One region of the Clostridium sp. AWRP genome, then DNA from elsewhere that is predicted to be linked to it. Evidence: riboswitches for the same ligand, from Rfam matches in the RefSeq annotation. Region 1 holds a riboswitch; each other region holds the start of a gene.
The links. Region 1 has a riboswitch for cobalamin ahead of metE (5-methyltetrahydropteroyltriglutamate--homocysteine S-methyltransferase). Riboswitches for the same ligand answer to the same signal wherever they lie in the genome.

Region 2: it holds a riboswitch for cobalamin, as region 1 does, so the genes downstream of both, hemA (glutamyl-tRNA reductase) here and metE (5-methyltetrahydropteroyltriglutamate--homocysteine S-methyltransferase) in region 1, are expected to answer to the same signal.
Region 3: it holds a riboswitch for cobalamin, as region 1 does, so the genes downstream of both, DMR38_RS02640 (ABC transporter substrate-binding protein) here and metE (5-methyltetrahydropteroyltriglutamate--homocysteine S-methyltransferase) in region 1, are expected to answer to the same signal.

Annotation. Positions count from the first base shown of each region.
Region 1 is NZ_CP029758.2:2,523,631-2,534,638, reverse strand. Features, by position in the region: gene DMR38_RS22310 (Ig-like domain-containing protein) at 1-19, shown strand, start outside; gene DMR38_RS11630 (IS256 family transposase) at 586-1,791, shown strand; gene metE (5-methyltetrahydropteroyltriglutamate--homocysteine S-methyltransferase) at 1,944-4,316, opposite strand; cobalamin riboswitch at 4,351-4,532, opposite strand; cobalamin riboswitch at 4,673-4,856, shown strand; gene DMR38_RS11620 (hypothetical protein) at 4,987-5,466, shown strand; cobalamin riboswitch at 5,616-5,802, shown strand; gene DMR38_RS11615 (hypothetical protein) at 6,100-6,588, shown strand; gene DMR38_RS22305 (Ig-like domain-containing protein) at 6,678-11,008, shown strand, end outside.
Region 2 is NZ_CP029758.2:402,950-413,957, forward strand. Features, by position in the region: gene carB (carbamoyl-phosphate synthase large subunit) at 1-132, shown strand, start outside; gene DMR38_RS01860 (amidohydrolase) at 221-1,390, shown strand; gene DMR38_RS01865 (ATP-binding protein) at 1,451-2,656, opposite strand; gene DMR38_RS01870 (response regulator transcription factor) at 2,660-3,337, opposite strand; gene DMR38_RS01875 (glycosyltransferase family 2 protein) at 3,561-4,511, shown strand; gene DMR38_RS01880 (GtrA family protein) at 4,593-4,991, shown strand; gene DMR38_RS01885 (glycosyltransferase family 39 protein) at 5,004-7,193, shown strand; cobalamin riboswitch at 7,509-7,688, shown strand; gene hemA (glutamyl-tRNA reductase) at 7,846-9,042, shown strand; gene hemL (glutamate-1-semialdehyde 2,1-aminomutase) at 9,071-10,345, shown strand; gene DMR38_RS01900 (lipid II flippase Amj family protein) at 10,640-11,008, opposite strand, start outside.
Region 3 is NZ_CP029758.2:573,102-584,109, forward strand. Features, by position in the region: gene DMR38_RS02590 (vWA domain-containing protein) at 1-1,194, shown strand, start outside; gene DMR38_RS02595 (hypothetical protein) at 1,442-2,089, shown strand; gene DMR38_RS02600 (putative ABC transporter permease) at 2,235-3,530, shown strand; gene DMR38_RS02605 (hypothetical protein) at 3,677-3,925, shown strand; gene DMR38_RS02610 (hypothetical protein) at 4,057-4,254, shown strand; gene DMR38_RS02615 (M28 family peptidase) at 4,368-5,264, shown strand; gene DMR38_RS02620 (GDSL-type esterase/lipase family protein) at 5,366-6,076, shown strand; gene DMR38_RS02625 (GTPase domain-containing protein) at 6,132-7,406, shown strand; gene DMR38_RS02630 (hypothetical protein) at 7,409-8,464, shown strand; gene DMR38_RS02635 (YARHG domain-containing protein) at 8,477-9,259, shown strand; cobalamin riboswitch at 9,354-9,533, shown strand; gene DMR38_RS02640 (ABC transporter substrate-binding protein) at 9,632-10,582, shown strand; gene DMR38_RS02645 (iron ABC transporter permease) at 10,608-11,008, shown strand, end outside.

The DNA.
Region 1 (11,008 bases):
CCTTACAGAGGATAGTTAATTTAAATTAGGTGAGGATGCAAAGGTATCTGTAAAGGCAGAAAATAATTCCGGTAAAGACCAAGATGCATCTCTATTAGTAGCACTATATGATGAGGGTGGTAAATTCATCAACTATGTATGCGGAAAGCAGACAATAAAAAATGGAAATTCATCTATTTTGACGGGTATTATGAAGCTTCCAAAAGAGGAAATATATAAATTGAAGGCATTTGTATGGGACAGCCTTGAAAATATGAATCCCCTTTCAGATATTATAGACATATCTGTTCAGTCAAATAAATAAAAAGTAAAAAAGCTTCTATAGGATTAATTAGTTATTCTGTAGAAGCTTTTTATTATATAGCCAGTACCTTTATCTGATACATTAAAAGAACGTACCTAGATTTAGTTTACACAAATCTAGGTACGTTCTCCTATTAGAGGTTAATGTCAATAAAAATTTTATGGAGCCTGTGATAAAAAGTCTGTAAATCAAATAAAAACATAAAGCTTTCTATGATAAAATAAAAATTATAGGAGGCTTTTTTTATGGCAAGGAAAAAAGATGTTTATAAGGTAAAACCAATGACAGATGGTAAGAGAAATATTATAACTTCTCTTATAAGTGAGTATGATATCAAATCTGCAGAGGACATTCAAGATGCACTGAAAGATCTACTGGGAGGAACTCTTCAGGAGATGCTGGAAGGTGAGATGGACAACCATCTTGGCTATGAAAAGTATGGACGCTCAGATGAAGCTAACTACAGGAATGGTAAGAAAAGCAAGAAAGTACGAAGTAAATATGGTGAAGTAGAGATTGATGTACCTCAAGATAGGAACAGTACATTTCAGCCGCAGGCTGTAGCAAAGCGCCAGAAGGACATATCAAGCATAGAAGACAAAATAATATCGATGTATGCAAAAGGTATGACTACAAGACAAATATCTGAAATTATTGAAGACATATATGGTTTTGAAGCAAGTGAAAGTATGATATCTAACATAACAGACCGCATATTACCAGAGATTGAACAGTGGCAGCAGCGTCCATTGTCTACAGTTTATCCAATTGTTTTCATAGATGCAGTACATTTTTCTGTTAGAGATAATGGTATAGTAAAAAAACTTGCGGCCTATATAATCATGGGAATAAATGATGCCGGAATAAAAGATGTGCTTTCCATAAATATAGGTGAGAACGAGAGCAGCAAATACTGGCTTGGTGTTTTAAATGAGCTTAAAAACAGAGGAGTTAAAGATATCCTCATACTTTGTGCAGATGGTCTTTCTGGCATAAAAGAATCTATAAATGCGTCCTTTCCGGACACAGAATACCAAAGATGCATCGTACATCAGATAAGAAATACACTTAAATATGTATCTTATAAACACAAGAAAGATTTTGCAAAGGATCTTAAGAGTATATATCAGGCTCCATCTGAGGAAACTGCTCATAAAAATCTGGAAATTGTAACTAAGAAGTGGAATGATAAATATCCAGGATCTATGCGAAGCTGGTTGAAAAATTGGGATGCTATAACCCCTATATTCAAATTTTCACCAGAAGTCAGAAAAGTAATATATACAACGAATGCCATAGAAAGCCTTAATAGCACATACCGCAGATTAAACAGTCAAAGAAGCGTATTTCCAAGTGATACTGCACTTCTAAAGGCACTTTATCTTGCAACATTTGAGGCAACTAAGAAATGGACGTCAGTCCTCAGAAACTGGGGTAAGGTTTATGGTGAACTATCCATAATGTATGATGGCAGACTTCCCGAATAAAATTTTTATAAAAATAACGCCTTTTTTCTTAGGCGTTATTGACATACTCATTTTTAAATTATATATTTGAAATTAAGACAGAAATAATTTTTTACATAGCTGTCTTTCTAAAATATCATAGAAAGCTAATTTACAGAAAAAATCTAACACTCTCATTTTAATGAGTAAAATAGAATTCCCATAGTATCACTTTTTTTTACAGCTTCAAGTTCAATTCTTATATTTTTAACAGCATTAACCATATTAATTAAACTAGCGTTTGTTTCTGTAATTCCGCTTGTCTTCAGGTTGCAATCTGGATTAATCCAAAGTTTATTAATATCTAATGTACTAAGTATTACTTTTATGAGAGTTTCTATCTCTTTTATGTCTGGTAGTTTAGGGGAATGCACATCATATATTCCAGGACCTATTTCAAATTTAAAATTACTTTTCTTTAATAAATTTAGTAATGAAAAATTAGATTTGGCGGTTTCTATAGAAATAACATCTGAATCCATAGATTCTAGTACTTTAAATATATCTTCAAATTCACTATAACACATGTGTGTATGAATAGAAGTTTTTGATTTTATCTTAGAATGTGTTAGCTTAAAAGCAGGAATTGCCCAATCTAAATATTTTTTATGCCAATCAATTTTTCTTAATGGCAGTTTTTCTTTCAGTGCAGCTTCATCAATTTGAATTATTTTTATTCCTTCTTGTTCTAAATCTAATACTTCATCTCTAATAGCAAGTCCTATTTGATAAGCTATTTGTTTTAATTCTAAATCTTCTCTTGGAAAGGAGCAATTTAAAATTGTTATAGGTCCAGTAAGCGTACCTTTAACTGGTTTATTGGTTTGTTTTTGAGCAAATTTAATCCAATTTGTTGTTATTGATTCAGTACGTTTTACATCTCCAAAAATTATAGGAGGTTTTACAGTTCTAGTGCCATAAGATTGTACCCAACCATTTTGAGTAAATAAAAAACCTTTAAGATGTTTTCCAAAATATTCAACCATATCATTTCTTTCATATTCACCATGTACTAATACATCTAAACCTGCCTCCTCTTGAAAATGAATTGTATCTTTAATTTTTTCTTTAATGCTGGTTTTATATTGATGCTTTGAAATGTTACCGTCTTCATAATTTTTCCTGAGTTTTTTTATTTCGTCAGTCTGAGGAAATGAGCCTATTGTTGTTGTTGGAAGAATGGGAAGTTTTAAATATTCTTTTTGAATTTTTCTACGTTTTTCAAAAGGATCTTTCCTTATGAAATCTTCTTTTTTTAAATTTTTCACTTTTTTTCTAACTTCTAAGTCATAGCATAATTGATGGTTTCTCTTTTTTTTCAAAATTTCTTGATTTTTTAAGTATTTGATGCTAATTTTATATTCATTACACTGAAGTAGTTCTTGCAAATCTGTAAGTTCACTTAATTTTTCCTCTGCAAATGAAAAATTTTCTATGTATTGAGTGAAACACGTAAATTTTTTTAACTTTGGTTTTCTTGTATTTAATTTTTCTTCTTTAACTGTATAAGGTACATGAAGAAGAGAACAAGAGGTGCTTATATAAATTCTATCTTTATCAATATGTTTACTTAGTTCTTCAATAATTTTGATGCTATTATTATAATCATTTTTCCATACATTCTTTCCGTTAATAATTCCAGCTATTAATAGTTTATTTTTGGGAAATCCATATTTTTTAATTAGGTCTATATTTTTCTCACCTTCAACTAAATCTAATCCTATTGCATTAAATTTCATATCACTAAAGTATTTATAAATATCTCTTACATCGCCAAAATAAGTTTGAAGTAATATTTGAAATTTATATTTTCTATTTATAATTTTGTCATAAGCAGTTCTAAATAAAAATATATCTTCTTGTGTTAAATCTGTTACTAAAATAGGCTCATCAATTTCAATATAACTTATATCCTGTCTTTCGAACTTATCTAATATAGCTGTGTATACATTTGTAAGCTCATCCAGGCATTCTTTAAATGTTCTGTTTGTTTTTAAATATGAAAGCTTGAGAAATGTAAAAATTCCTATTATAACTGGCTTTGTATCAATTTCCTCATCTTTAGCTTCCTTATATAAATCAAAAGGTTTAGTATCATTTAGGCAAAAATAAGTATAATTATCTATTTCAGGTACTATATAATGATAATTAGTATTAAACCATTTTTTCATAGGCAAAGCTTTTACATCCAGGTTATCATTTTGATAACCTCTTGCCATTGCAAAATATGTGTCTAATTTAGAAAGTTTGAGCTCTTTATAACGTTTTGGTATGATATTTAACAGAAATGCCATATCTAACATATTATCGTAATATGAAAAGTCATTAGATGGAATAATATCTATTCCCACTTCTTTTTGGGTTGTCCAGTATTCTTTCCTTAGTTGTTTTGCAGTGAACTTTAGCATATTTGAATCTATCTTTTTTTTTAAGTAAGATTCTACTGCAAACTTTAGTTCTCTGTGCACTCCAAGTCTTGGGTAACCTACAATTGTTGATTTTATCATTTTTATTCCTCCTTAATCTTCACTCCCAAAGATTTGATTATTTTAAATATAAGGCAGGTTTCCTGACTTATCTTCATCCTACAGATCTCCCTTCCCGCTTAATGTAGTGGCTATTGAGATTTTCGTCTGAAATACAGTAGTGGGTGCTGATCAAGATTCCAACTTGATTCCCTTTTAACTTCCTTTTAAAGAAGCACCTTATATTTCAAAAAGCTATTAGATACAATTGATCTTTCAAGCTTGTTTAAGAATTATTATATTATTAAATAATAATTATAGTATTATATGGCGATAAATGTCAATGATCAATTATATTATTGACATTAAACTGTAATAGGTATAAATTATAATTAAGTTCTATAAAGACAAATATAGGTTTAATCTAATTTGATTAATTAAAAGGGAATCAGGTGAAAATCCTGGACTATCCCGTAGCTGTAATAGAGGAGTTTTAGTATATTATGCCACTTAAATATTGGGAAGGCGTACTAAAATGGTGAATCTTGAGTCAGAAGACCTACCTATATTTTACACAAATATCTCTACGAGTGATAGGGGGAGTGTTATGATGATAGTTTTGTTAGATTTTCTATAACTAATCAAACATTTTTATAATATTTCCTTTTAACGCTTTTGTTAAAAGGAATTTTTTTTAAGGGAGGATTTTTTTATGAATCGTTATTTTTACCAGACGCAGTTTTCTGAATATAAACCAGGATTAATTTCTTATTTAAATAAAAGTAATAAAATAAAATTAGAAATTAATAATGTATATTTTTATAAGTATCTCAAAAAAGTAGTGGGATTTTATAAAGAACTTGAAAATTATTATAATACTTATTCATTAAAAGAAAAAGAAATTGTGGAACAAGATGGAATAAATATTCAAAATATTAATGAAGTTCTAAAACTTGATATATATTTATATAACATTATAATTATGTATCAAGACGATACTATATTTGAAGAAGATTTTGAATTTAGTGATAGCTTAAAGAAATGGATTCATTGTATTGATGAAAATACTTTACTTGCATACTTTAACAGCGGTTATGACGGAGATACTTTAAATGACAAAAAGATATTCTGTGATTTTTTACCTCAAGAATTTAAATTTGACAATTTGGAAAAACGAGTTAATATAATTTAAAAATAAATATGTAGTTATCTTTACAGCTTAAATAAGCATATAGATATTTTTGTTAATAAAAAATTATATGAGCAAAATAGAATTTCTTATAGAAGATTATGTTGACTTTTAAAAAATTATGTACTAATCTTAACATAAAGATAATAAAAATTTAATATTTAGCATTAGGTGCTGTCAAATGGGATAGTTAAAAGGAAAAGTGTAAAAAGCACTGCAGCCCACCGTTACTGTATGGAGAATGAAACCCTAATTATGTCACTGGATTTTTATATCTGGGAAGACAGGGGAGTAAGATGAATCTGAGCCAGGAAGCCTGCCTGATATTATGTTAATTCTTTCGGAGGGGAAGATGTTACTATATTTAAGCTTGTTTATGATTAAAAGTAAACGGTTATATTGACATGAGAGAACTCTAGTGGTTCTTTTTTAGTTTATTAGTCATATAGAATATTTATGTAATAAAAGGGACTTTCGAAGGAAGGTCTCTTTTATTATGGTACGCCTAGCATGGACGCAATCTTAAGGGTGAAAGTCCCTAGCGTGGAATGCATAGTTTAAGACAAGGGGGTCCATGGTGACGTGGAATCTGGAGGAAGTGGGCGGCAAAATACATAAATCAAAAGAGGTGAGAAAATGAACAGATTTAAAGATTTAACAGGAAAGAAATTTGGACGTTTAACAGTTATGTCTGTTGCAAATAAAAAATATAAAGATAGGGGTGTTATTTGGAACTGCTTATGTGACTGTGGAAACAAAGTAAAAGTTAGAGAAAGACATTTAATAGATGGCGGAACTAGAAGTTGTGGATGTTTGATGATAGAACATACTAAAATTATTCAGGTTAAAGCAACTAATGTAGATAGGTTTAAAGGAACAAAAATAGGCCAATTAACACGTAAAATTTCTTCTAGTAATTCTAGTGGTTACAAAGGTATTAATTGGGATAAAAAAAGAAGTAAATGGAGAGTACGTTTAACTCTTGCAGGAAAAGAAAAACATTTAGGATATTTTGATAAATTGGAAGACGCAATAGAATGTAGAAAAAAAGGTGAGGAAAAATATTTTAAGCCTATAATTGAGGAATACAAAAAGTCTTCGAAAATTTTAAGCGTATCTTTTTAAGGAGATGGTATACAAGCAAGAACTTAAAAATTAATAATATTAAGATTAGTTTATATTACATAATCTTAGAATTTAGAAAGGAGAATGAAATGAAAAAGATATGGAAAAAGGCAAGTTTTGTTATGATGCTTATATTTACATTAATGACATTTGCACCATACACGGTTATGGCAGATACCGTACCAACAACATCAACGCCCTCTTTAACTCAAGATAAAGATGGAAATTATACGGTAAGTTCAGTAAAAGACTTAAACAAACTCAGGGGGGATATTGATAAGGGAATAGACTATTCGGGTAAAAATGTTCTGTTAACTCAGGATATTGATGTAGGTAAATCTGAATTACCTTTGAAATCTTTTACAACACAAAATACGTTTAATGGTACTTTTAATGGAAAATTTCATACTATAAGTAACTATAATGATCCCAAATCTGGTTTATTCAATATTATTAATAAAGATGGTATTGTGGAGAATGCTAGGATTGATGCTAACGTAGTTATTGAAGGTGATAAAATTGAAAATTATGGACTAATTGCTAATGAAGCAAGTGGAACAATTATTCGCTGTTTTTCAACAGGAACAATTACAAATAAGGTTAAAGTTTTTTTTGAAGCAGGAATAGTTGCTAGGGATACAATTGGACAAACAAGTAGTATTGCAGCTGGGTACTTAAAAGATTGTTACAGTAATGTAATTATTGATAATCAATCATCAGAGGAAATGGTGAGATATGCAGGAATTTGTTCAATGGGTGGTGAACAATTAGATCACTGCTATTTTTATGGTAAATTTACAGGAAATTATACTGGTGAACATAGCGATAAATGCCAACCAATCCTATGTTCAACCTATTATGATAGTAAAACTGGAGTTACCACAAGTGCAGAAAATTGTGCATATGATAAAGATGTATTAGGTTATACCCCATCTTCTTCTGATAATGGTAACCCCAAAGGTTATACAACTGCAGAAATGAAAAATAAAGATACATATACAGCTCTAGACTTTGATTTTGATAAAACCTGGAAAATAGATTCTTCAAATAATGGATATCCATATTTAAATTCAGAAAACACACAAAAAACAGCAGCAAAAGTGACTGTAGATGTGCAGGTAACGGCTGATGATAAAACTTATATTGTTCCTACTTCCCCAATTATTTATAATACAGATGATAGTCTTAAGACAACGGCAACTTTTAAAATAGTTCCAAGATCTGATGAAGATAAAGAGCTAATAAGCAAATATAATGTTAGCGCAACCTATAGTGGAGATGTATTTTTAAATGCACCAACTATTGGAGACGTGCCTATAGATATTGATACCAGTAAGGTTAAGATAAATTATAATTCAAATGAGGATTATCAGTTTGTACTTGGTAAAGTTCTGTCGTCAACTGCTAAACTCCTTGATAATGGTGCAGCAGGACCTACACAAGATGAACAAAAGCAGCAGATTGAAGATGCAAAAAAGGCAGAAGATATTCTTTATACCAAATTAGGCACCAAACTAGGTATTACAGGAGATGTACCTAAATTTAGCTGGGGTGGAGACAAATCTGCAGCTCCAGGAAAAGAAGGAACTGTTACTTTTTCAGATGAGGACTGGGGAATATTTTCATCGGCACGTTCTGGCTATACGGGAATAAGAGCAGGATATTATGATGACTGGTTTAAGAGTATACAGACAGGCTTGCAGAAAATGAAAGATGCAGGGGTAACTGCTCGGGATGTAAAGATGACGGAATGGGAGAAGTTAGTTCTGGCAATTACTGCTATAGGCTATGATCCAAGAGATATAAAAGCTTATGATTTAATAGACATAATTTCAAATAAGGAGTATGTGAAAGCATCAAATCAATATTTTACGCCGCAGTATGCAATTTATGCATTAACTTCTCGTAATTATATTGATCTTATTCCTAATGATGGAAAGCACATTACTAAAGATGATTTAGATGGATATATACATGAATGGGCCAAGGGTGCACTTGGGTCAAAAGGTGCTGATGGGTCAGCAGTAATAGGAAATACTACTCCTGATATGTGGACTATGAAATTACAACCAATTGCAGCTTATTATAATCCAGATGCAAAACCAGGAGACAAGTACTATGACGTAAAGCAGGCTATGGATCATGTATTTGCACAGTTTTCAAATGCCCAGACTTATAAGGGATCTTTCTGGGGCGGCAGTGTAGATCTTGATGGCAAAATTGATTTAAATAATGCCTGGACCAATGCCCAGGTGTATATGACACTTGGAATGGCACATGCCAATATTTTTGACAAGATGTATATAAAAGACGGCAAGACTATTTTGGATGGTGTACTTGAGAAGTTTGATGTGAAAAATGGTACTACTGATTTTGATAATTCATCTTATGAATCTGCACAAATATGTAGGGGATTGGATTCGCTTGTACGTGCAGCTGAAGGCAGAGTCTCAATTTTTGATTGTACAGATGTCAAAGATTCTACAGTCCCTGTAAACAATGCAATAGCAGCACTGCCGGATGTATATAAAATTACTTCAGCTGATAAGGAAAAGGTTGATGCCGCAAGAGATGCATATGATAAATTAAGTGATGTTAAAAAAGCTTCAATAAAGCAGGAAACGATGGATAAATTGACTGACGCAGAGAAAAAGCTGTCACAATCACAGCCAGTAAAAGTAACAGGAATAGGTCTTGATAAAACGAGTGCATATCTAATGAAAGGAGATACACTGCAGCTTACAGTGGCTATAACGCCTAAATATGCAACTAATACAAAAATAGATTGGTCAAGCAGTGATCCTACAGTGGCATCAGTGGATGAAAATGGAAAGGTAACAGCATTAAAAAAAGGAACAGCCGTAATAACAGCCGTATCTGAAGACAACAGGGATGCAAAAGCACAGTGCACAATAACAATAAAAGAAAATGTAAGTGTGACGGGAATAATTCTCGACAAAACAAGTGTTAAGTTGATACCAAAAGCTGCATTGCAGCTTATGCCAACCATAACACCAAACGATGCAACTAACCCAAAGGTGGATTGGTCAAGTAGTGATCCTACAGTAGCAGCGGTAGATAAAAGTGGAAAAGTAACGGCAATAAAAGTAGGAACCGCAACTATAACTGCAAATACTGAAGATGGAAATAAAACGGCATCTTGTGCTGTAACAGTTGTTGATGGTCAGGGAGCTATTGTTATTAATAATGTAAAGTTGAAAAACAAACTTGCCCTAGCAGCAGGAAAAGACAGTGACTATGAGGGATATTTCACACCGGATGATCTAGCATCTATAAAAGGAACTATTGACCTTTCAAATTTAGATATTACCGATAGTGATATGGATGTAATGAAATATCTTAAAGGAGTATCAGCTATAAACCTGTCGGATAACAAAGATTTAACAAACCTTAGTTTTAAAAAACTTAAATTTGACTGGACAATACCAAAGGGTTTGGACTTTAGTGGATGTACAGGTATGAAAGACATAAAAAATAAAATGTTTGCATTTGCTTCTAGTAAACTGACTTCTATTAAATTACCTGAAGGAATACCAAGTATTCCTTTTTCATGTTTTTCAAATAGTAAACTTTTAGCTTCTGTAGAAATTTCAAATACGGTTAAAAGTGTAGGCAACTTAGCTTTCAGTGGCTGCACGTCACTGGAATATATGAAAATACCAGGTAGTGTAACACAATTGGGAAATGGATGTTTTTCGGGTTGTACCAATCTTTCTGTATTAGACTTAACAGATACAAGTTTTACTAAGGACAATACTAAAGACACAAAATATCCTGATTCTACCATGATAATTTGTGGTAAAAATGCTAAACTATCACCCGGTCAGATATCAATAAAAACAGGTGGAGTTCAAAAAATTGCAAATGAAATTCCATCAGATAAAGGGGTTGTATGGGGAAGTACTGATGCAAATGTGGCTAAAGTTTCAAGTGAAGGTGTAATAACAGGAGTTAATCCAGGAACGGCATATATTTATGCAAAAACAGATGATGATAGTTATGGAGGAGTTTGTGCTGTAACAGTAACTAAGGATATACCGCCGCAGCCAGTAAGCGTAACAGGTATAAGTCTTGACAAGACAAGTACAAGTCTTACAGAAGGAGATACACTGCAGCTTACAGTAGCTGTAACGCCGAATAATGCAGCAAATAAAAAAGTAGATTGGTCAAGCAGTGATAAAACTATAGCAGCAGTAGATGAAAACGGAAAGGTAACAGCAGTAAAGGCAGGAACAGCAACAATAACAGCAGTGTCTGAAGACAACAAGGATGCAAAGGCACAGTGTACAGTTACTGTTACGGAAAATAATACGCCAAAACCAATAAAGATAACTAATTTGACAAAGGATATTTCATTTAAATTAGGCAATGATGCGAAAGTATCTGTAAAGGCAGAGAA
Region 2 (11,008 bases), 2.1 Mb from region 1:
CATATAAGAAGAACAGCCGTAGAGAGAAACATTCAAGTAATAACTTCTTTAGATACATTTAGAGCTATGACCTATGTCAAATCAGAAGATGTAGATAGTGATGAATTAGATGTATTTTCAGAGTATAAGTAAAACAATCAGGTGTCAGGCACCATAGTGGAGCATAAATGTCCCACTATGGTGCCTGGCACCAAAATACAATAATGAAAGGTTTGAAATTATGAGTGATATAAAGGAACTTACAGAAAAATATTACCCAGAAATAGTTGAGCTAAGAAGATATTTTCATAAATACCCAGAGTTAAGCAAAAAAGAATTTTCTACTCAAAAGAAAATCATTGAGGTACTGGAGGGCTTAGACTTAGACATTAGAAAAGCTGCTGGTACAGGAGTTATTGCTGAATTAAAAGGTGAAAAACCAGGTAAAATTATAGCAATTCGAGCAGATATGGATGCACTCGCCATAGAAGATGAATGTGGAAAGCCTTATCAATCTCGAAATAAAGGCGCATGTCATGCCTGTGGTCATGATGGACATATTGCTATGCTTTTGGGAGTTATAAAAGTGCTTAGTAATCTTCGTCATAAGATACAGGGAACTGTAAGATTTATATTTCAACCTAGTGAAGAAGAAGTAGCTGATGGGTCAGGAGCAGCGGCAATTATAGCTGATGATGGACTAAAAGATGTAGATGCAATTATAGGAGCACATCTATGGCAGCCTGTCAAATTTGGAACAGTAGGAATATCTGCTGGTCCCATGATGGCAGCAAGTGATGAATTTACAATAATTATTGAAGGAAAAGCAGGGCATGCATCCATGCCACATCAGACTATAGATTCTATATTAACAGCATCTCAAATAGTTGTGGCATTGAATACAATTGTTGGAAGAGATGTAGATCCAATGAAGCAAGCTGTTGTATCCGTTGGAGTATTTAACTCAGGGCGTGTTTATAATTCTATAGCAGGAAGAGCTGAACTAAAGGGAACCATAAGGACTCTTGATGAAAATGTAAGAGAGAAAGTGTTTGGCCATATAAAAAAGATTGTAGAAGATGTATGTGATATGGCAGGTGCTAAATGTGAAATTGAGCGAGATAGGTGTACTTATGTACTGGCAAATGATCCTAAAGTTACCAGTATTGTTCTAGAAGCTGGTAAAGAGATGGTTGGACATAAAGCCCATGCTATAGAGCCTTTTATGAGCAGCGAAGATTTTTCTTATTATTTGCAAAAGATTCCAGGATGCTTCATCTTTGTAGGTGTGGGTAATCCTGAAAAAGGTATCATATACCCTCAGCATCATCCTAAATATGACATAGACGAGAGAGCCATGGCCTATGGAGTAGAAGTCATGAGCAATGCTGCATTGAAATTACTAAATTAGGTACACTACGGTGACAGGCACCATGATGGAACATAAATGTCCCACTGTGGTGCCTGTCACCTATAATACAACTTTAAAAGTAGTTCCTTTATTTACAGTACTTGATACATCTATAGTTCCATTATGTTCTTCTACTATGCATTTTGCGATGGAAAGCCCAAGTCCGAAATTACCCTGTCTATTTGATCTAGATTTATCAACTTTGTAAAATCTCTCAAAGATTTTATTTAGATGCTCTGGAGCTATTCCTTCCCCTGTGTCAGACACTGTTATTTCAATTTTATTTTTTACTTTTTCTAAAGTTACTTTGATAGAGCCGCCTTCAGGGGTATGTTTTATTGCATTGTCAACTAAGATAGTTATAAGCTGGTTAATCCTCCCCTCATTCCCTAAAAAAATTATACCTGGGTGAATATCTGATAAAATGCTTATTTTATGTTTTGTGGCAATTGATTCAAGAGGAACTACAGATTTAGTTACAGCACTGCTTATATCAAAGGAAGAACTATCAAATCTATTTTTATGGGAATCTGATCTGGCAAGAAATAAAAGATCCTCTATGAGTTTAGTCATTCGTGTAGTTTCAATCTTAATGTTTTTAAGCCATTTACCCTGGCTTTCTACGGTTTCATCTTTATTGTCTAGTACTATATCTAAATTAGTGGTTATAACTGCAAGTGGAGTCCGAAGTTCATGGGATGCATCTGCAGTAAAAGCTTTTTGTTTTTTCCACGCACTTATAATAGGTTTTAGAGATATATTGGCAAGGAATAAGCTTATTATAAATACAAAAACAAGACTTATTATGTAAATTATTACAGATATAGTAATTAATCGATGCAATACTTCATCGTCGAAGGACTTATCCTGAAAAACCACAATAAATCCGTAACTTTTAGGAACTTTAATGTACCTTAAAATGTAATTTTCATATGTTGTAGTACCCTTTGGTTTAGTTTCCTTTAATATTTGTTCTAGTAGTTCTTTATGGCTTTTTTCAGACAATGGAGAATTAGGAGATATTTCTTCAATTTGGTTTTTAAAATTTATTTTTATAAAAAAACTTTCAGAAGAAGTCATGTTTTTGTCATGAGGCCTGGAGGGAGGAATATTTTCCATTTCAGCCGTTTTATCCATATGAATATAGGCAGAATGTTCAAAACTTGTACTCATAAGTATATATATGCCTGAAAATATGGTTATCAATACTAAGCTTGTAAGTATTAAATTGATTAGAATAAGTTGTATTTTTAATTTACGGAACATAATTTAAACCTCTTTTAAGCAGTAGCCTATGCCTCTTATAGTTTCAATGACTACATTACATTTTAATTCTCTTAGCTTTTTTCTCAAATAGGAAAAGTAAACTTCAATATTGTTATTCATTTCTACGTCGGAATCAAGGCCCCATACTCTATCTAGTATCTGATCTTTAGTTAGAACTTGATTTTTATTACGGGCTAAAAGTTCTAGAAGTTGGGATTCTTTTGTAGTAAGTTTAGTTTTCTTACCATTGCATTCAATTTCTCCCCTCAGTGGATCGAAAATTAGTGAGGACAGTTTAATAGTTCCATGCTGGATAAAGTCTGTATGCCTTCTGCTGAGAGCCCTTATTCTAGCTAGTAACTCTTCTTTAGAAAATGGCTTTATAAGATAGTCATCTGCTCCATTGTCAAGTCCTTCGACTCTATTTTCGATGGAATCCATGGCTGTAAGCATAAGTACTGGGGTTTCAATACCTTTTTCCCTTATGAATTTTAAAATATCAAGTCCGTTTTTTTCGGGAAGCATTCTGTCAAGTATTATCAAATCATATATTTCGGATTCTGCCATTTCTTCCCCGGTAATTCCGTCATAAGCTGCATCTACAACATAATTGTTTTTCTTTAAGATATAGACTAAAGCATCCGAAAGCATGACTTCATCTTCAACTAAAAGTAATCTCATAATAAAAATTCCCTCCTTATATTTAATTATTATACTATAAATTATTGATTTTAAATTTAATTTACGTTTATTATTATTCTTTTAAGTTTCTTTTAAGGTTGAAACCTCAAAATAATAACTAAGCTAGATCGATAAAGTTTCTAATATTATGCACTTGAAAGAAAATAGGCTAGTGTACTGACTAGTTATTTCTTTGAAAATGCTTTAAATTGAGGTGAATAGCATGAATGAAAATCTAATGTATTCTATAGTAGTACCACTGTATAATGAGGAACTAGTAATAGATGAAAGTTATAGAAGACTTAAAAAAGTTATGGACTCTACTTTAGAGAGTTATGAAATTATATTTATAAATGATGGAAGTATCGATAAGACCAGGGAAAAGACAGAAAAGATATGTAATGAGGATAAGAACATAAGACTTATCAATTTTTCGAGAAATTTTGGCCATCAATGTGCTATAACTGCAGGAATGGAAAACTCCATAGGGCAGGCTGTAGTTGTAATAGATGCAGATCTTCAAGATCCTCCAGAAGTTATTTTAGATATGATTAAGAAGTGGAAGGAAGGCTATGATGTTGTCTACGGAAAAAGGGCTAAGAGGGAAGGAGAATCATTTTTCAAGAGATTCACAGCAAGGTCATTTTATAGATTATTAAAGAGTATGACTAGCATTGATATTCCTGTAGACACTGGAGATTTTAGACTTATAGATAGGAAAGTATGCAATGCATTAAATTCGCTGCCGGAAAAAAACAGATATGTGAGGGGACTTGTAAGTTGGGTTGGATACAAACAGACTTTTGTAGAATTTGTAAGGCATGAAAGGTTTGCAGGGGATAGTAAATATCCACTTAAAAAAATGTTGAAATTGGCCTTTGATGGTATAACTTCATTTTCTTATAAGCCGCTTATGCTTGCTGGATATTTGGGAGGACTATCACTTTTTATTGGATTTGTTTCAATCATAGTTGAGTTTATAAAATGTATATTACAGAAAATAAGTATAGTAAATTTTGGGCTCATAATATCAATTGATTTGATAATGTTTGGGATAATATTAAGTTGCATGGGTATAATAGGCCAGTACATCGGAAGAATTTTTGACGAAAGTAAGGGAAGACCTAATTATGTTATTGAAAATATAGTAAATAAGGCATTTGAAAGAAAATAACAAGTCAAAGATGTGGCGGATATTTCTTTTAAAATGCTTAATAGAAAGGAGTAGATAAATGTGGATCAATTAATTAAAACTATGAATTTTATTTTCAATGGTAAACTAAAACTACTAAGTCGTTTTTCTGCCACTGGTGTAATAAATACAATAATAGATTTTGCTGTATTTACTATTTGCCAAAGTGTATTTGGATTGCATTATACAATAAGCCAGGTTATAGGATATAGTTTTGGAGTTGTAAATAGCTTCATATTCAACAAAAAGTGGACTTTTGAATACAAAAGTTCTGGAAAAAAGGTGATTCGAGAGTTATCTCAATTTGCAATAGTAAATCTCATTTCACTTATTGCAACACTCGTGTTTATGAGACTCTTAATAAATGATTTTAATTTAAACGTCTATTTATCAAAAATAGTTGTAACACTCATAGCTCAGGTAATAAATTTTTTATTATATAAAATATGGGTATTTAATTAGGGAGGAAAACTTATGAAAAGATTAAAATTTACAAAAGAAAGATTTGCACTATGTATAATTCTGGCCATATCTGCAATATTAAATTTTGCGAATTTAACTATAGAAGGATACGGAAATGGATATTATGCTGCAGGTGTAAAGAGTATGCTTATGAATTTTAAAAATTTCTTTTTCGTATCATTTGACCCCGCTGGATTTGTATCTATTGACAAGCCGCCTTTAGGTTTCTGGATACAAACTATATCAGCGAAAATATTTGGATTTAGCGGATGGAGTATATTATTTCCCGAGGCTCTTGCCGGAGTAATTTCAGTTGGAATCTTATATTATATAGTAAAAAGATCTTTTGGGGAGATAGCAGGACTTATATCAGCTCTATGTCTTGCAATAACACCAGTTTTTGTATCAACCAGCAGGAATAATACTATAGACAATCTATTAATTGTGACATTACTTTTTGCCTGCCTATTTTTATCCAAAGCTGCTGAAAAAGGCAAGCTTAAATATCTAATAATAAGTTTGGTTCTTGTAGGATTAGGGTTTAATATAAAAATGCTTCAGGCGTATATGATAGCTCCTGCTCTATATATAACTTATTTGATTTCTTCAGCTGTACCTGTAAAACAAAGAATAAAACACTTGATTATAAGTACACTTATTCTTGGAGTAATATCTTTATCATGGGCAATAGCAGTTGACTTGATTCCATCACAAAACAGACCTTTTGTAGGAAGCAGCACAAATAACACTGTTACTGAACTTATATTTGGACATAATGGACTGGAGAGACTTAGCAGTACTAATGGTGGTATGGGTAGAGGAGCATCAGGAAAGGGAAGAAATCCTCAATCTAAAGAATTTAGAAGTGGTTTCAGCAAAAATCAAGCAAATTCACAAAGTGGAAACAGTAATGTTCCTGGTGCAATGATACCTCTACAAAATTCGGAAAATTCTTCCAAAGGTCCACAAGGAGGTCCGGGAGGTCAGAATACACAAGGCAATTCCCAAAATCAAGGTGGTGGACCTGGCGGATCAAATGGACTTTCAGGAAGCTTTGGAGGACAGACAACAGCAGGTGTTACTAGATTATTTTCTAAAAATGTTTTGTCAGACCAGATAGTTTGGTTTTTACCTTTAGCTATATTTGGACTTGCTGCAGCTGTAATAGTAGAAAAGCTTAAATTTCCATTTGATAATAAGAAAAAATTAGGGGTAACATTATGGGCATTATGGCTGATACCTGAATTCATATATTTCAGCTGTACTAAAGGATTGTTTCATCCATATTATTTAAGTATGATGGCCCCTCCAATTGCAGCTTTATGTGGAATAGGACTTACTTCAATGTGGAAGCTATATAAGGAAGGCAGTATAAAATCATGGATAATGCCTGTAGCATTTATTGTAGAAGGATTGGTACATCTTTTGATGTTATCTTATTTTACTACTATATCCACTATTATAAAATCTATAATTATAGCAGCTATCATATTGTGTTTTGCATCTTCTGCACTGCTTATAATATACAGATTAGTCAAGAAAGGAAATTTGGAACAAGGTAATAATGAAGGGTTTGCTAAAATATTTGGAGCACTTGCACTTGTAGGAATTTTAGTAACACCTGCTATCGGCTCTGCTGCTGCTATAACTCACAGCTTGAGTTCTTTGCCTGCTGCAGGATTGGAGCTTTTATCAAATGGAAAATCGAACAATTTCATGATGATGGATGGACAGAATAGCAGTAGGAATTCAAAGCTTATAAAATTCCTTGAAAGTCATACTTCAAATGAAAAATATGCTCTTGTAGTTTCAAGTTCTGCTTCTGCTGAAGATATAATAATTGAAAGCGGCAAAAGCGTAATGGCTCTTGGAGGTTTCTCAGGATCTGACAAGATACTTTCTCTTGATCAATTTAAACAAATGGTTAAAAAAGGTGAGGTGAGATATGTACTTACAGGAGGTATGGGAGGAAGAGATTCTCAGGATATAATGAATTGGATTCAGAAAAATGGCAAAGCTGTTTCAACTACTGAATGGAAAGATACTACTAATTCTCAAGCTCAAAAAAGTGAAAGTTCTACTAATAATACTGCTAATAGTGAAATAGATAGTAACTCAACAAGAAACAGCAACTTACATTTTCAAGGAATGGGCCGCATGGACAATGAAACACTGTATGATTTAAAAGGCACTGTAAAATAGAGGTAGAGTTTCTAAACAAAAAAATAAACTTATACTCCGGATATTTTTAATAATTAAAAATTAAGAGTTAAGAATTAATAGTTATGGATGATTTTCTTCCGTTAGTACTTCAGAAAATATGAAACATAGCATCACTTATCCAAAGATTCAATAAGTTTCAAATTTAAAATTTTTCGCAGCGTAGAGGAGAAAAATTCACCTTTACTATTCATTCTTAATTATCAATTCTTAACTTAAAAATATGATTGTGTATAAGTTGATTCTTTTTATGATAATGTTATAATTAAAATGAAAATTAATGTTGTAAAATAAAATTTAATAAATAATAGTATAGGTTTAATTATATTTAATTAAAAGGGAATCAGGTAAAAATCCTGAACTATCTTGTAGCTGTATTAGGTGAATTTAAGTAGGACAAGCCACTTGTAAATAGGGAAGGCGTACTTAGATGATGAAGCTTAAGTCAGAAGACCTGCCTATATAATAGGCCATTAACTCTACAAGTGATAGGGGGCATTGTAATAAATAAAGCATTTATTACTTATGTTTTATGTGTGAATACCTTTTAACACTTAGTTAAAAGGTTTTTTAGGTATATAGTAAAGTTATATTTTAATTATAATAATATAGTTGTAATATTGGAGTTGATAAAATGATACAACTTATAGGGGTAAAAAGTGAATGTGATATTGAAATAAGGCAAAGGTTCTCTATTGTATCGTCAAAATTAGAAAATAAGTTAAAGAATGTTTATAAAATTACGGGAAACGTTTTAATTTTGAGTACTTGTAACAGAACAGAAATATATGTGGATTCTAATACACAAGGGGAAGAAATAATAAATGCTGTATTTAATGCTTTAGGTTGGAGTATAGAACTTACTACATATACCTTCTATGCAAAGAATAAAGATGCTATTAAGCATTTAATGGAAGTAAGTTGTGGTTTCCATTCTAAAATTTTGGGAGAAGATCAAATTTTAGGACAAATTAAGACTGCATATAATATGGCATTAAAAGCTAAGACTATAAAAGGACAGCTTCAGAGGCTATTTCAGAATGCAATAACTTGTGGTAAGAAGTTTAAGAATGACTGTGAAATGTATAAAATACCTGTATCTGTACCATCAATAGCTGTTAAAGAGGCAGAAAAGAGCAAAGTAAAAAGGTATATGGTAATTGGGTTTGGAGAAATAGGAAAGCTTGTACTCAAATATTTAGCTGGTTTGAATACTGAAATTGTATATATCGTAGTGCGTGATTTGAATAAAGTTAAAGACTTATATGAAAATTGTAATTGGATTAAGTTTATAACTTTTAAAGAAAGAAAAGCTTATTATAGCAATGTGGATTGTATTATAAGCTGTACTTCTGCACCTCATGCTGTAGTCTACAAAGAAGAACTTCCTAAAAAGAAATTTCTCATATTTGATCTTGCAGTACCTAAAGATGTAGATGCAGATGTATTAACTCTTCCGGATGTAAAAGTATATGACATAGATAATATAAGTAGCATTGATGAAAATAATAAGATTATGCGAAAAGAAAAGATGGAAAAGTACAGGTATATCATCAAGGAATATATAGATGAATTCATAAAATGGCAGTCCTTAGATGAGCTTTCACCGGAAATACAGAAGATGAAAAATTTCGGAAGTGAAATATGTGAAAAGAGAATAGAGACTTTTAAAAATAAAAGGTATACAAAGGATAATGAAGTACTCGTACAAACTATGATACAGAGTACAGCCAAAGTTTATATAAACAGGGCTATAGATGTATTAAAAGAAGCAAAACTTCAAGGAAAAGAAGATGAATATTTAAAGCTTATAAATAAAATATTCTGTTAATGATGAAGAAATGGAGATGTAAAACTTAATGAGAAATGATGATATATTTAATGAATCTAAATTATACATGCCAGGAGGAGTAAATAGTCCTGTTAGAGCATTTAAAGATGTGCCATTGAATCCACCTGTTATAAAGAGGGGAAAAGGAGCTTATATCTATGATGAAGATGATAATAAATACATAGATTTTGTATGTTCCTGGGGCCCTATGATTTTGGGACACTGTGATGATGATGTGGTAAAGGCTATAAAGGACACGAGTGAAAATGCTATATCTTTTGGTGCTACTACAGAGCTTGAATTGGAGCTCGCAAAATATGTATGTACTACTTTGGATAATGTAGAAATGCTTAGAATGGTAAATTCAGGAACAGAAGCAACTATGAGTGCAGTAAAGCTTGCTAGGGGATGTACTGGAAAAAATAAGATAATAAAATTTGCAGGCTGTTATCACGGCCATTTTGATGATTTTTTAGTAGAAGCAGGTTCTGGAGTCATGACAGAAGGAATTCCGGGAAGTGCTGGAGTTCCTGAAGACAGTGTAAAAAATACTCTAATAGCTAAATATAATGATCTTTCTAGTGTGGAGAAAATTTTTGAGAAACATGGCAAAGATATTGCAGCAATTATAGTGGAACCAGTAGCAGGAAATATGGGGGTAATTCCTGGAGATGCCAGTTTCTTAAAGGGGCTTCGCAGTATTTGTGATAAAAATGGAAGCTTGCTTATTTTTGATGAAGTAATGAGTGGATTTAGAGTGGCCTATAAAGGTGCTCAGAGCATTTATGGAATAAAACCAGATATAACTACTTTTGCAAAAATTATAGGAGGAGGTCTTCCTTGTGGTGCCTACGGCGGTAGAAAAGAAATTATGGAGAAACTTTCACCAATGGGACCTGTTTATCAGGCAGGAACGATGTCCGGAAATCCTCTTGTAATGGCTGCAGGAATTGCAACTTTAAAGAAATTACATGACAATCCTGATTACTATGAACATCTTGAAAAATTAGGTGCAAAATTGGAACAGGGAATAAAAGATGTAGCAAAAAAGAAGGACATAAATGTTGTAGTAAATAGGTGCGGAGCAATGTTTGCTATATTCTTTACTAAAGATTCAGAAGTTAGAAATTATGAAGATGCTAAAAAATGTGATACTGCTCTTTTTGCGAAGTATTTTCAACATATGATAAGCAAAGGCATTTATATTGCTCCTTCTCAATTTGAAGCTGTATTTTTAAATGTAAAGCATACTGAAGGGAATATTGATAAATTCTTAGAGGCATTTAGTACGTTTGAAGCCTAAAGTGTAGATTACTAAACAAAAAATAAATTTATGCTCCGAATATTTTTACAAACACAAACACGTTAAATATTTTAATAAGCCTAAGTAAAAAATTCTAAAAAAGCTAAGAACTTTTGAAAACTCGTACCTCAGACAATTCAAAAGTTCTAAGTTTTTACGAATTTTTTCCTAAGGCTTATGTACAAAATATTTAAAAGAGCATCATTATTGTAAAAATATGCCTGCGTATAAGTTGATTTTTAAGTTAGAAACTAAACCTTACAGTTTAAAAATTAAAACAAATTTTCAAATCAACTAAATTAATCTTGCTATAAGTACTATCAGATGTGAAGCAGGCACTAATATTAATTGTGCTAATATACTTCCGATAATCAATCCACCCACAATAAAAATTATGCAGCGGTTAAATTCCAATTCTGTACGTTCTCCTCTTATCACATCATCTGTCATCATAGATAAATATGGATCAATAAATATAAACATGAATATTGTTGAAATACTGTTAATTACAGATGCTAAAGTGCTGCAAGTGGTTCTTAAACTAGGATCTAAGCATCCAGCATATAATGATGATAAAATACTTATACTAGATATAGAAAATGCAATAATGTTTAATAAAATTATCTTTTTAGGAGTTTTTCTAAAGTTCCTTAATTCAGATAA
Region 3 (11,008 bases), 2.0 Mb from region 1:
ATTATAGGAGAAATTTTTATAAATGCTTATAAGTATAAGATGAGTGGAAGTATACTTATGGGGTTTTACTTTGGAATCATAGCACTTTGTATAGGTACTTTTTGTCTTGTAGGAGAGATGATAAATCCAAGGCTAAATGGAGTTACGTGGAAAAACAACTATTTAAAGACTTCTTTTAAGTTTTTGATTCCTTGTACTTTTGTTGCAATTTTTGTATTTGGCATGCTTTTTCAATTTATATATGAAAGCAGTGGATTGAAGTTTCAAAAGGTGAACGATATAGTTTTTGTAATAGATACGTCAGGAAGTATGGCAAATACTGATCCTAAAAATGAGAGATTTTCTTCGGTTTTAAATCTTATGGATAATATGAACACACAAAATAGGGTTTCAATATATAAGTTTGATGATACTTCAAAGAGAATAATACCTATGACAGAGGTTTCAGATTACCTTAAGAAAAATGCTGAGGAAGAGTTGAAACAATATGAAACTCCATCTGGAAATACCAACATGGGAGAAGCTATTGACAGTGCTTATGATGAAATAAATTCAACTAAAAAATCTGGAAGAAAGGCTGCGGTAATTTTACTTTCAGATGGTGAAGATAATTTTGGATTAAATAAAAAATTTGAGGAGACTCTTAAACCTTTTAAAGATTCAAATATATCTATTTATACAATAGGTATGTCTAATGAAAATAACTTTACTACCTTAAAGAAAATTGCAAAAGATACTCATGGAGAATATTATAATGTAAAAAATGCCAGTGATTTAAAGGGAACCTTTAGTAAGATATATTATGCAACGCAGCAGAGGTTATTAGTAGACAGAAGAGATGGATTAACTGAATCTTCTACTTTATATATGATACTTAGAGTACTTTTAATTACAATTATATCTGGACTTATAACAATGTCTATAAGTTTTGTATTTGATAATAAAAATTTACTTAAGAGATTTTTAATAGGTGGAATTACAGCTGGATTTTTAGGAGGACTTATCATGGAAGTAGGATTTTTACATTCTCCAGATCATGGTTCTCTTTATAGGGCGATTTTAGTTATTATGATTGCACTTATATTTACACTTATTCCAGTTATAGTTGATATAAAAGATTATTCTAAAAGCAGTTATTTGAGAGGAAATCAGAGGACTAGTTTTGACAAAACTAAAGGTAATACTTTTAGATAATTATTAATTAACTTTTGCAGTTTGAAAATAACGTAAAATTAATTCACAATGCACGATGCACAATTCACAATTAAGGATGATTTTCTTGCGTTAAAACTTCAGAAAATCTAGAATATAGCACTATTGAAGCTTAGCTTCAATAAGCTTCAAATTTAAAATTTTTCGAAGCATAGCGGAGAAAAATCTACCGAAATTGTACATTGTGAACTGTGAATTGTCAATTGATTTAGAATTGGGTGGTATAGCAATGAAGATAATTGAATTTGAAGATGGTTCTAGTGAAATATGTGAAATTAGCTGCGAAGTTGAGAAAGACAGGCTTTATATAAGATGGAAATGGCCTAAAAATACAGATATAGTGTATGTAATGAAAACTGACAATTTGGATGATTTTTCTTTGAACGATGCGGAGTTGAAAAAGGCAAAATTGTATACCATGGAAGAGTATAAAGAATTCAATGGGTATTGTGAGAGCATTAAAGAAATAAATCAGTATAGGTACTATGTTTTTCCAGCTATTGAAAGTGATGATGATATAATTTTTGTAAAGCAGAATAATGGTAAGAATCAAATTGTAGTGAGTACAGGGAAACCTGACATATACTATGACATAAAAGAAGTAAAATCTCTAAAAGGTTTATTTTCCAGGGATAAAAAATTGCAGATAACTATAAAGTCACAAATTCCCCTCCATAAGGATGTACTGTGCTATGTAAAAAAGAGAGGTTCTTATCCTGTGAACAATAAGGATGGCATAAGATTTGATTTTATCTGTGACATTCATGTGGGAATAAATGAAATGCCGGAAATAACAGTAAAGAAAGATGAATATGTGAAAGTATTTATAAAGGATGTTGATAAATATGGTGGTAGTTATAAGCTTTGCAGGTTGTAAAGTAAAATCACATAGATAAATAGTCAATATTAAATACTCAACTACTATAAGATATTTCTATTAGCGATTTATGAGAGAGTTCACATTTGTAAATTATAATGAATTTAAGGTTTGAAAATTATTAATTATAGAGAGGAAAGAGAATATGCATTATACAGGATATGAGCTTTTTGCTTTTTTTCTGATTTATTCTTTTTTAGGATGGGTAGTAGAAGTCTTAATTGTGAGCTTACGAAAAGGTGATTTTGTTAATCGGGGGATGCTGAATGGGCCACTGTGCCCGGTCTATGGGTTAAGTATTATACTTAGTCTGCAATTTCTAGAGGCGGCCAATGCCAATCCTTTTGCATTGTTTGTCGGAAATGCCGTTCTGGCTACTGTGGTGGAGTATATTGATGGGGGGTTACTAAGACGGATAATCGGAAGACGCCTGTGGAATTATGATAGTCCAAGGTTCTACGTTACCTTTGCCTTTGCATATAGTGGTGTTTCTGTGCTGGTTATTTCCCTGCTGCAACCATTGGTTTATACAATAAGTCAGCTGATTCCACATTTATTATTTTGCATTATTCTCTGGATACTCTTTGTTTTACTGATGGTTGATGTTGTTGCCTCATTCGTGGCAGCATTCCATATTCGTAAACAAAGTAGATTAGAACTAAAGGTAACGGCAGGTTTGAGTAATACGAAGAAGATTATGGGACAACGTTTTTTTTCTAGATTGCAAAAGCGTATTTACAAAGCTTTCCCTGAGCTGGAGAATGCCAAACTGGAGATTATTGATGTTAAAGTTATAGATCAAAAAAAATTTGCGGAAGGCATTTGTTTTGAAAAACTGGTATGGATGTTTTTTATCAGTGCACTGGCAGGGGATTTGATTGAAACCGCATTTGTCTTGGTGAAGTCGGGTAAGTTGATGAGTCGCAGTAGTCTAATATATGGACCTTTCAGTGTGGTTTGGGGATTGGGTGGAATAATTGCCACAGTAATGCTTCATAGATTGATTGATAAAAATGACATATATATCTTTCTGGGAGGTTTCTTCCTAGGTGGCACCTATGAGTATTCGTGCAGTGTGTTTACAGAAAAGGTATTGGGTGCCCGTTTTTGGGATTATAGTAGCATGCCTTTTAATCTGGATGGTAGGGTGAATCTGCTTTACTGTCTGTTCTGGGGACTGCTTGCTATTGTATGGTTGAAGGCAATTTATCCATTTGTGAGTAAATATATTGGTAAAATCCCACGGGTGTTAGGGGAGGTGCTTACGTGGTGCATTGTAGTATTTATAGTGCTCAATGCATTGGTCTCAGCTATGGCACTATACTATTATAGTCTGCGGATGGCTGGTATATCTGTGAGTGGTAAAGTGGAATTGTTTTTTTCTATCTATTATCCAGATACTTTAATGAAAATGATTTATCCAAATGCGGTTTTACCATAAAAGCTATTTAATAGATGGTATTTGGACTATTGAACAATAGATATAGAGACATGTATAAGAAGAATACTTATACTCGAAACTGTTTGATAATTAGCAATATTTGAATTCAAATCGAACGAAATATAAATATCAAAAGGAGGAGGACTTTGGAAAGAAATTTTTCAATAGTTAGATTTATACTTGGAATATTAATAATTATATTATCCATAAGCATATTTATTGGAAATACTAATAGTAGAATAGTAATGCCATATATGCTTACTTGTTTAGGTGTTTTTCAAATTTTTAATGGTTTGCACTTTTATAAGCAAGGTAAAAAATCAGATGGAATACTGTTAATTTTATGCAGTATATTTATCTTTAGTGTTGTAATTAAAATTTCATTTTTCTTATAAAGTCTATAATTTAATTTAGTTCACACACTTTCCTCTGTCTTCTCAAAAATATTGTTTGGCAATTTTTTATGTGACTTGAAAGTAAATTATGATAAACTAAAATTGGCAATCGTGTAGGGGGAAAATGGTTTATGGAATATAACGTAGAATTTTGGAAAGGAACAGACAAGAAACAAAAAATAGATGCGATAATGTGTACTATAGATTTAATAAAAAAGGATTCAGAAATTAAAATATTAATTGGATGTACTGAGGAAGAAAAAGAAAAGATTTATCATATTCATAATGATTCAGCAAATATGAAAGGTGTCTTAATTAGAAGGTTTTAAATTCAATGCAAAGTAAGATTAGTACACTTTATTCTTACATTATAAATTATATACGGAAATATTTAATGGGCTGCAGGATGTAATTAACTGTATAAATGTAGAGGAAGTATGTTATGAAAAAAATATATATAATTTCAGTATTCATTTTTATACTAATAAGTTCTTGTTTTTTTTCGGGTTGTAATAATTTATTCTCTAATAATAAAAAGCAATCGACAATAACTAATAATACACTAAATCAATCAAATGAGAAATTAATGATGAGTAATATTAAAGCGTTAGCTATTAGCAACAGATGGGTTGGATCAGACAATGAAAAAAAAGCTTGTGAATACATAAAAAATAAACTTCAATCCTATGGATATAAAACACAAATACAAACATTTCCTATGCCTACTGATTACGCACCAAATGGTAAATCAAAATTAAACAACAGCCAAAATATAATAGCAATTAATAACAGTAACTCAAATCATAATAAGAAAGTTGTAATCATTTGTGCTCACTATGATTGTGATAAAACTTCTGTAGGAGCAAATGACAATGCTTCTGGAGTATCGGTAGTTATGGAGTGTGCTAGATTATTAAAAAATGTATCCAGTGATTATGAATTAAAATTTATTTTTTTTAGTGGTGAAGAAATAGGAGGATTAGGTTCTAGACAGTACATAAAAAATTTGTCATCTGATGATAAAAAAAACATAAAAGCAGTTATAAATATTGATTCAATAGCACAAAAAGACGGTGGCAAACCATGTATCTTTACTGTAAATGGAAATAATAATTTTGCTACTATGCTATTAAGAAAAGTTCCTAAGTATATGGTTGTAAAAAAAATGTCTAAAGAATTGAGCGATTATACTATATTTGATGAAGCCGGAATTCCATCATTATGTATAGGGCAGGTTTACGATAAAAATTTAAAAATAAATGGTCCAAAAGACACAATTTCACTTATAGATGAATCAAAACTTAAATTAGTTGCAGACATTATTATAAATTCTTTTTAGAAATTCTATATATCTTCTTTGCTATTTTTACAACCTTCAGCTCATTAAATATTTTGATAAGTCTAAGTTAAAATAATCAATGGAATAGAGGTATTAAAGTGATGGATGAAAAAACTATGGAAATACTAAGAAAACCAGATATGAAGGGTGTACGTGAGGCTATATTATATAAGTATATACAGAGGCAAAAGAGAAACAAATTAAAAAGTTATAAGATACTTAATCAATCTGTTAAGAAAGGACAAATTTTGTTTGTTGGTTCTTCATTAATGGAATTTTTCCCAATTAATGAGATGCAGCAAACTTTAGAAAAAGATTGTATTATCTATAATCGTGGAATTGCGGGTTTTGTAACAACAGAATTATTAGCTTCTATGAACGAATGTATTTTTGAATTGGAACCATCAAAAATATTTATTAATATAGGAACAAATGATATGAATACACCAGATTATAAGAAAGAAAGTTTAATTGAGAACTATGATAAGATTTTAACTCAAATAAGTGAAAAGCTCCCCAATTGCAAAGTGTATTTAATGGCTTATTATCCATTGAATGCAAAAGCTGACTTTCCTGGATTAGATGAAGAATTTAAAAAAAGTAGATTTAAGACACGTACAAATACTGTTATTGTAGAAGCAAATAAAGATGTTGAAAAATTAGCTAAAAAACATAATTATAAATTTATTAATGTAAATGATGGATTAATGGATGAAGAAGGAAACTTGAAAGAAGAATTTTCAATAGAAGGTATACATATGTGGCCAAATGCGTATTCAGTTATTCTTGAAAATATGAAGAAATATTTATAGCAAGCACTATGTGTATATTTTCAACTTAGAAGATTTAATATGGAGGAGTGAGATTATGGGAATCTTTAAATTTTTCAGGAATGGTAATAGTGAGCCTAGAAATACTTATGAGAAGGCAACTTATGAAAGAGGACCTTTTATGATAACATGTCCTTTTTGCTTTAAAAAATTTAAATCAGATCATGTGGTATTTAGGGCTTCTCACTCGGAAAAGGGAGATCCTGAATATGAAAAGGTAGAGGATGAGCTTCTTAATAGATACTATAAAAAGATAGGAAAAGGAACTTTAGGACCAATGAATCCCGTTGTTAAGGGTCAAGCACTTCCTGAAAGAAATAAGACGAGAGTGGACAAAGTACTAGTTGAAATTAAGGATAAATACGATGCAAGTACAGATGAAAGATTATGTCCTTACTGTCACAATGATTTGCCTATAACTTCAGGAAGAGGACCTTCTAAAATTATATCCGTTATAGGTGCTTCCCAAGTAGGAAAATCTGTATATATGACAACTCTTCTTTATGTGCTTGAAAAGTATACTTGTGAAAGAATAGGTGCCTCTCTCATTGCAGGAAACTCCGGGTACAATGATGAGATAAGAGAAAATCAAGAGCGAATTTTTGAGAAAAATTTAATGCTCGATCCTACTCCAAAACAACATATAGAACCTTTAATAGAAAATTTAAAGTTTAAAGAAGATAAAATTCCACCGTTGACTCTGATTTTTTACGATATACCAGGTGAGGGTATGACAGATAAGACCTATATGGAAAATCATGCAGAACATATAAAAAATTCAGATGGAATAATATTTCTTGTAGATCCACTTCAAATGAGGACTTTGAGGAAAAAGTTAAGTATTGTAAATAGGGAAAAAGGTGACTTTACGGAAAAGTATCAGGAACCGAAGGATATAATAGTGTATTTGTTTGAAAACTTTATATCCAAGGAATCTAAAGAAAAAACGCATATACCTACGGCAGTAGTGGTTACTAAAAGTGATATGCTTGAGAATTTAAAGGATGAAGAATATATAGGAGAAAACAGTAATATATTTAAAAATTACAATCATGAAGGATTTTTTAATTTAAATGAATTTGAAAATATCGATGGTGAAGTTAGAAAGTTTTTATTAAAAGCTGATGCTCCATTTAAAGGTGCTGTGGATGCTTGCTTTAAAACTGCAGGTTATTTTGCAGTATCTTCCCTGGGTTCTAATTCCAATCATCTTGAAATAGATAGAAGCAGCAGTATAAATCCTATTAGAGTGGATGAGCCTTTTTTGTGGCTGCTTTATAAAATGAATTATCTGGATGGGGGAAGGAAATAGATATGATAGAGCAGCAGTATTATACTAGGGAAAAAAGAGGAATATTCAGCAGTACTCCAGGTTATGATACTATTGCAAAAAGCAGTGGACTTGAAGATGAATTCATAAAAGATACTATTCACAGTTTATGCTTTTATGCTGCTCCTGCATTTTTAGCCGGAGAAAAAAATTTAAGTAAATATCCTAAGGCACTTTTTTATGCAAATACTGGATATGGTGAAATTATAATAGGACAGTCAGTTTTTGCAGGGAAGGACTATACATTAAAAAGGAATAGGTATTTTACTCACTGCTGCGTAATACCTGAGAGCGAAAGAAAGTTATACATAGAAAATCCTGAAAAAATAATATATGCTTCAGGGTTTGTAGAAAATTATGATATGGAGAAGGGAACTTCTATAGAAAGTTTGAGAGAAATAAAAATTGATAGAACTTATGATGTTTTTAACTCTATAGAAGACTTGTTTTTAGCTGCTTCCATAGATAAAAATACATTTATAAATATGGTAAAAGCTTGTTTTGATGCAGCTGCTTTTAATAAAAAGCTATATATTGTGGTTCCTTATAATAAAAATATGGATAAAGTTATAAAAGGAATACTAAAATACTTGTATAGGGCACTTCCTTTTGCAGTAAGGAGAAAAGTTGGCTTTACAACTTATGTGAAACAGCCTGAGATAAAGGAGTTTATAAATATTGAATTTCTCCTTGAAGGAAGCATAAAAAGGCTTACTCAAGATGTAAAAGCAGGATATGTTTTTGATATGGCAGATAATAATTTCTATCTTGAAGGAATTGATGAAAAACATCATGTTTTTATAGATTTTGTTATGGATAATATAGAAAATGAAAGAGCTTTAAATGAATTTTTTATTAACGCAGATAATGATTGTTCTAGAGAAAGATTTACGATTGATATGTATGATAATATTTTGTGCCCAGCTTCTCAAAATGAAGAAATTAAAGAAATCCCTATATGTATGAAAGAAAATGAACAAGTTGAACATAAACATAATCTAGTGTATTTTTTCAAGAAGTTATTTTTAAATAAAGATTAGAGGTGAAAGTAGATGGCTAAATGTAGAGAATGTGGTACGGAGATTAATGAAAATGATAAGTTTTGTGTATACTGCGGTGCAAAACAGGAAAAGGGACATGAAGGAGAAGAGGATAAAAATGATAATACAAAATATTATGGGAAAGAAAATAGTGACTATAAAAAAGAAAATAAAAAGCATGAAGATAGCTTAAAGCACAGCGATACTTTTGATTTTAGTTCATCTCATGAACAAAAGAGGACAGATAGAAAAGATAAAGAGGAATTTACCCGGGAGTTAGGTGATACTCCACTTAAGGATAAACGGCCGTTGAATTTTAAAATGATAGGTATAACTATCTTAACTATAATTGTATTTGTTGTTTCCTTTAAGATGATATCCTCACTTATAAGTAAAGGCCCCAGCAAAAATGTTTCAAATGTGGAATCCAAACAGAATGTTTCTTCCGATTCAAATAACAATTATGAAAATGGTTCAGATAACAATTCAGGAGAATATGTGATACCTTACAGTAATACAAGGGCACTTACTAGTATTGATCTCAAAGGTATGAGTAAAAAACAGATGGCACTTGCTAGAAATGAAATATTTGCAAGGCATGGTTACACATTTCCTACAGAACCATATAAGAGTTATTTTGCAAGTAAGTCCTGGTATAAGCCTAATCCTAAGTATACCAATGATGGCAAGGAACTTTCTGCACTTGAGAGGCATAATGTAAAAGTCATATTAACAGCAGAAGGTCGTGGAAAATATGTATCACCTGGATATGATGCAGATTATTATAAGAAATAGGCTAGCATACTGATTGGCTATTTCTCTAAAAATGATCGGGGTATAAAAAGTAGAATTTGATATAAAATAGGAGAAATGATATACTTATTCTATAATTTAATATTAAATTTTAGGTACTTGATTTTTAAGTTTAAAAGGGAAATAAGTGAAGAGCTTATGCGGTCCCGCCACTGTAATGAGGAGTATATTTATAAATTTGCCACTTGGGAACAGGGAAGGCGTAAATATGCAATGAATCAGAGCCAGGAGACCTGCCTAAAATTTACGGATGGCTTACGTGGATAGGCTTTAAAGTAAAATAATTTACTTAAAAACTGTTATCTATGGGTAATAGTTTTTTTAGTTTGTTAAATTAATTGGAGGGAGTAACTAATGTTTAAGAGTAACAAAAAATTTATTTTACTAATTATGATTACGATTACGGTGTTTTTGGCGGGATGTGGAGCATCTAATACAAGCAATTCTAATACAGACAGCAGCAGTAAAAGTGAATCTATTAAAAATACCACTTATCCTTTAAAATTAAAAGATTCAACTAATACGGAAATTACAATTCAAAGTGAGCCTAAGAAGGTGGTATCCTTATCTCCTAATGTTACAGAAACAATCTATGCATTAAACAAACAAAATGTTTTGGTAGGTAGAACTGATTTTTGCACGTACCCTACACAAGCTTCTAAAATACCATCTGTTGGTACTATAACTGACCCAAGTGTTGAAAAAATTGTTGAACTTAAACCTGATGTGGTAATAGCTTCTAATTTAACTAAACCGGACATTTTAAAAAAGCTGCAGCAGCTTAATATAAAGGTTTTAACTATTTCAAAAAATGAAAGCTTTGAAAATACTTATAATAATATAGAAAATATAGGAAAAATAGTGAACGCTAATAAAAAGGCATATAGTATAGTTTCAAATATGAAAGCAAAGGTTAAAATTGTACAAGAAAAGATAAAAGGAAAGGGTACCCCTACAGTATATTATGTGGTAAGTTATGGTACAAGTGGTGATTTTACTGCAGGAAAAGATACTTTTATAGGCAAGATGATTGAAATGGCAGGAGGCAAAAATGCTGCTTCTGATGTTACAGGTTGGAATTACAGTCTTGAAAAACTTGTTGAAAAAAATCCTGATATACTTATATGTTCCAATAAATTTAATAGTAAAAATGGAATTAAGGCTACAAAGGGTTATAAAGATTTGGATGCTGTAAAGAAAAATAAACTTTTCGAAATTGATGAAGATATTATAAGCAGACAGGGACCTAGACTTGCAGATGGGTTAGAAGCTCTGGCAAAGATAATTCATCCTGAAGCATTTTAAGTATATATAAGAGAGGAATGTGCTTATGAAATTTTCCCGGAAAAAGCATTTTAAGTTGTTTTTTTGCATTTGCATAGTAATATTATTTTTTTCGGCAGTAATATCAGCTATGCTTGGCTCTGCAGACATATCCTTCAAGGAAACACTATATGTGATACTAAGTAAAGTACCTATTGTGGGAAGTTTAGTTTCTACAATAGGAATATCACAAAATCACATTCTCATAATATTACAGATACGTTTACCAAGGATAATAACTTCAGCATTAGTTGGAATGGGATTATCAGTAGTAGGTGCATCCTTTCAGGCAATATTTAAAAATCCAATGGCAGATCCTTACGTACTTGGAGTATCTTCAGGGGCTGCTCTTGGAGCTGCAATTGGATTTATGCTGCAGCTAGATACTTTGCTTTTAGGGTCTACAGC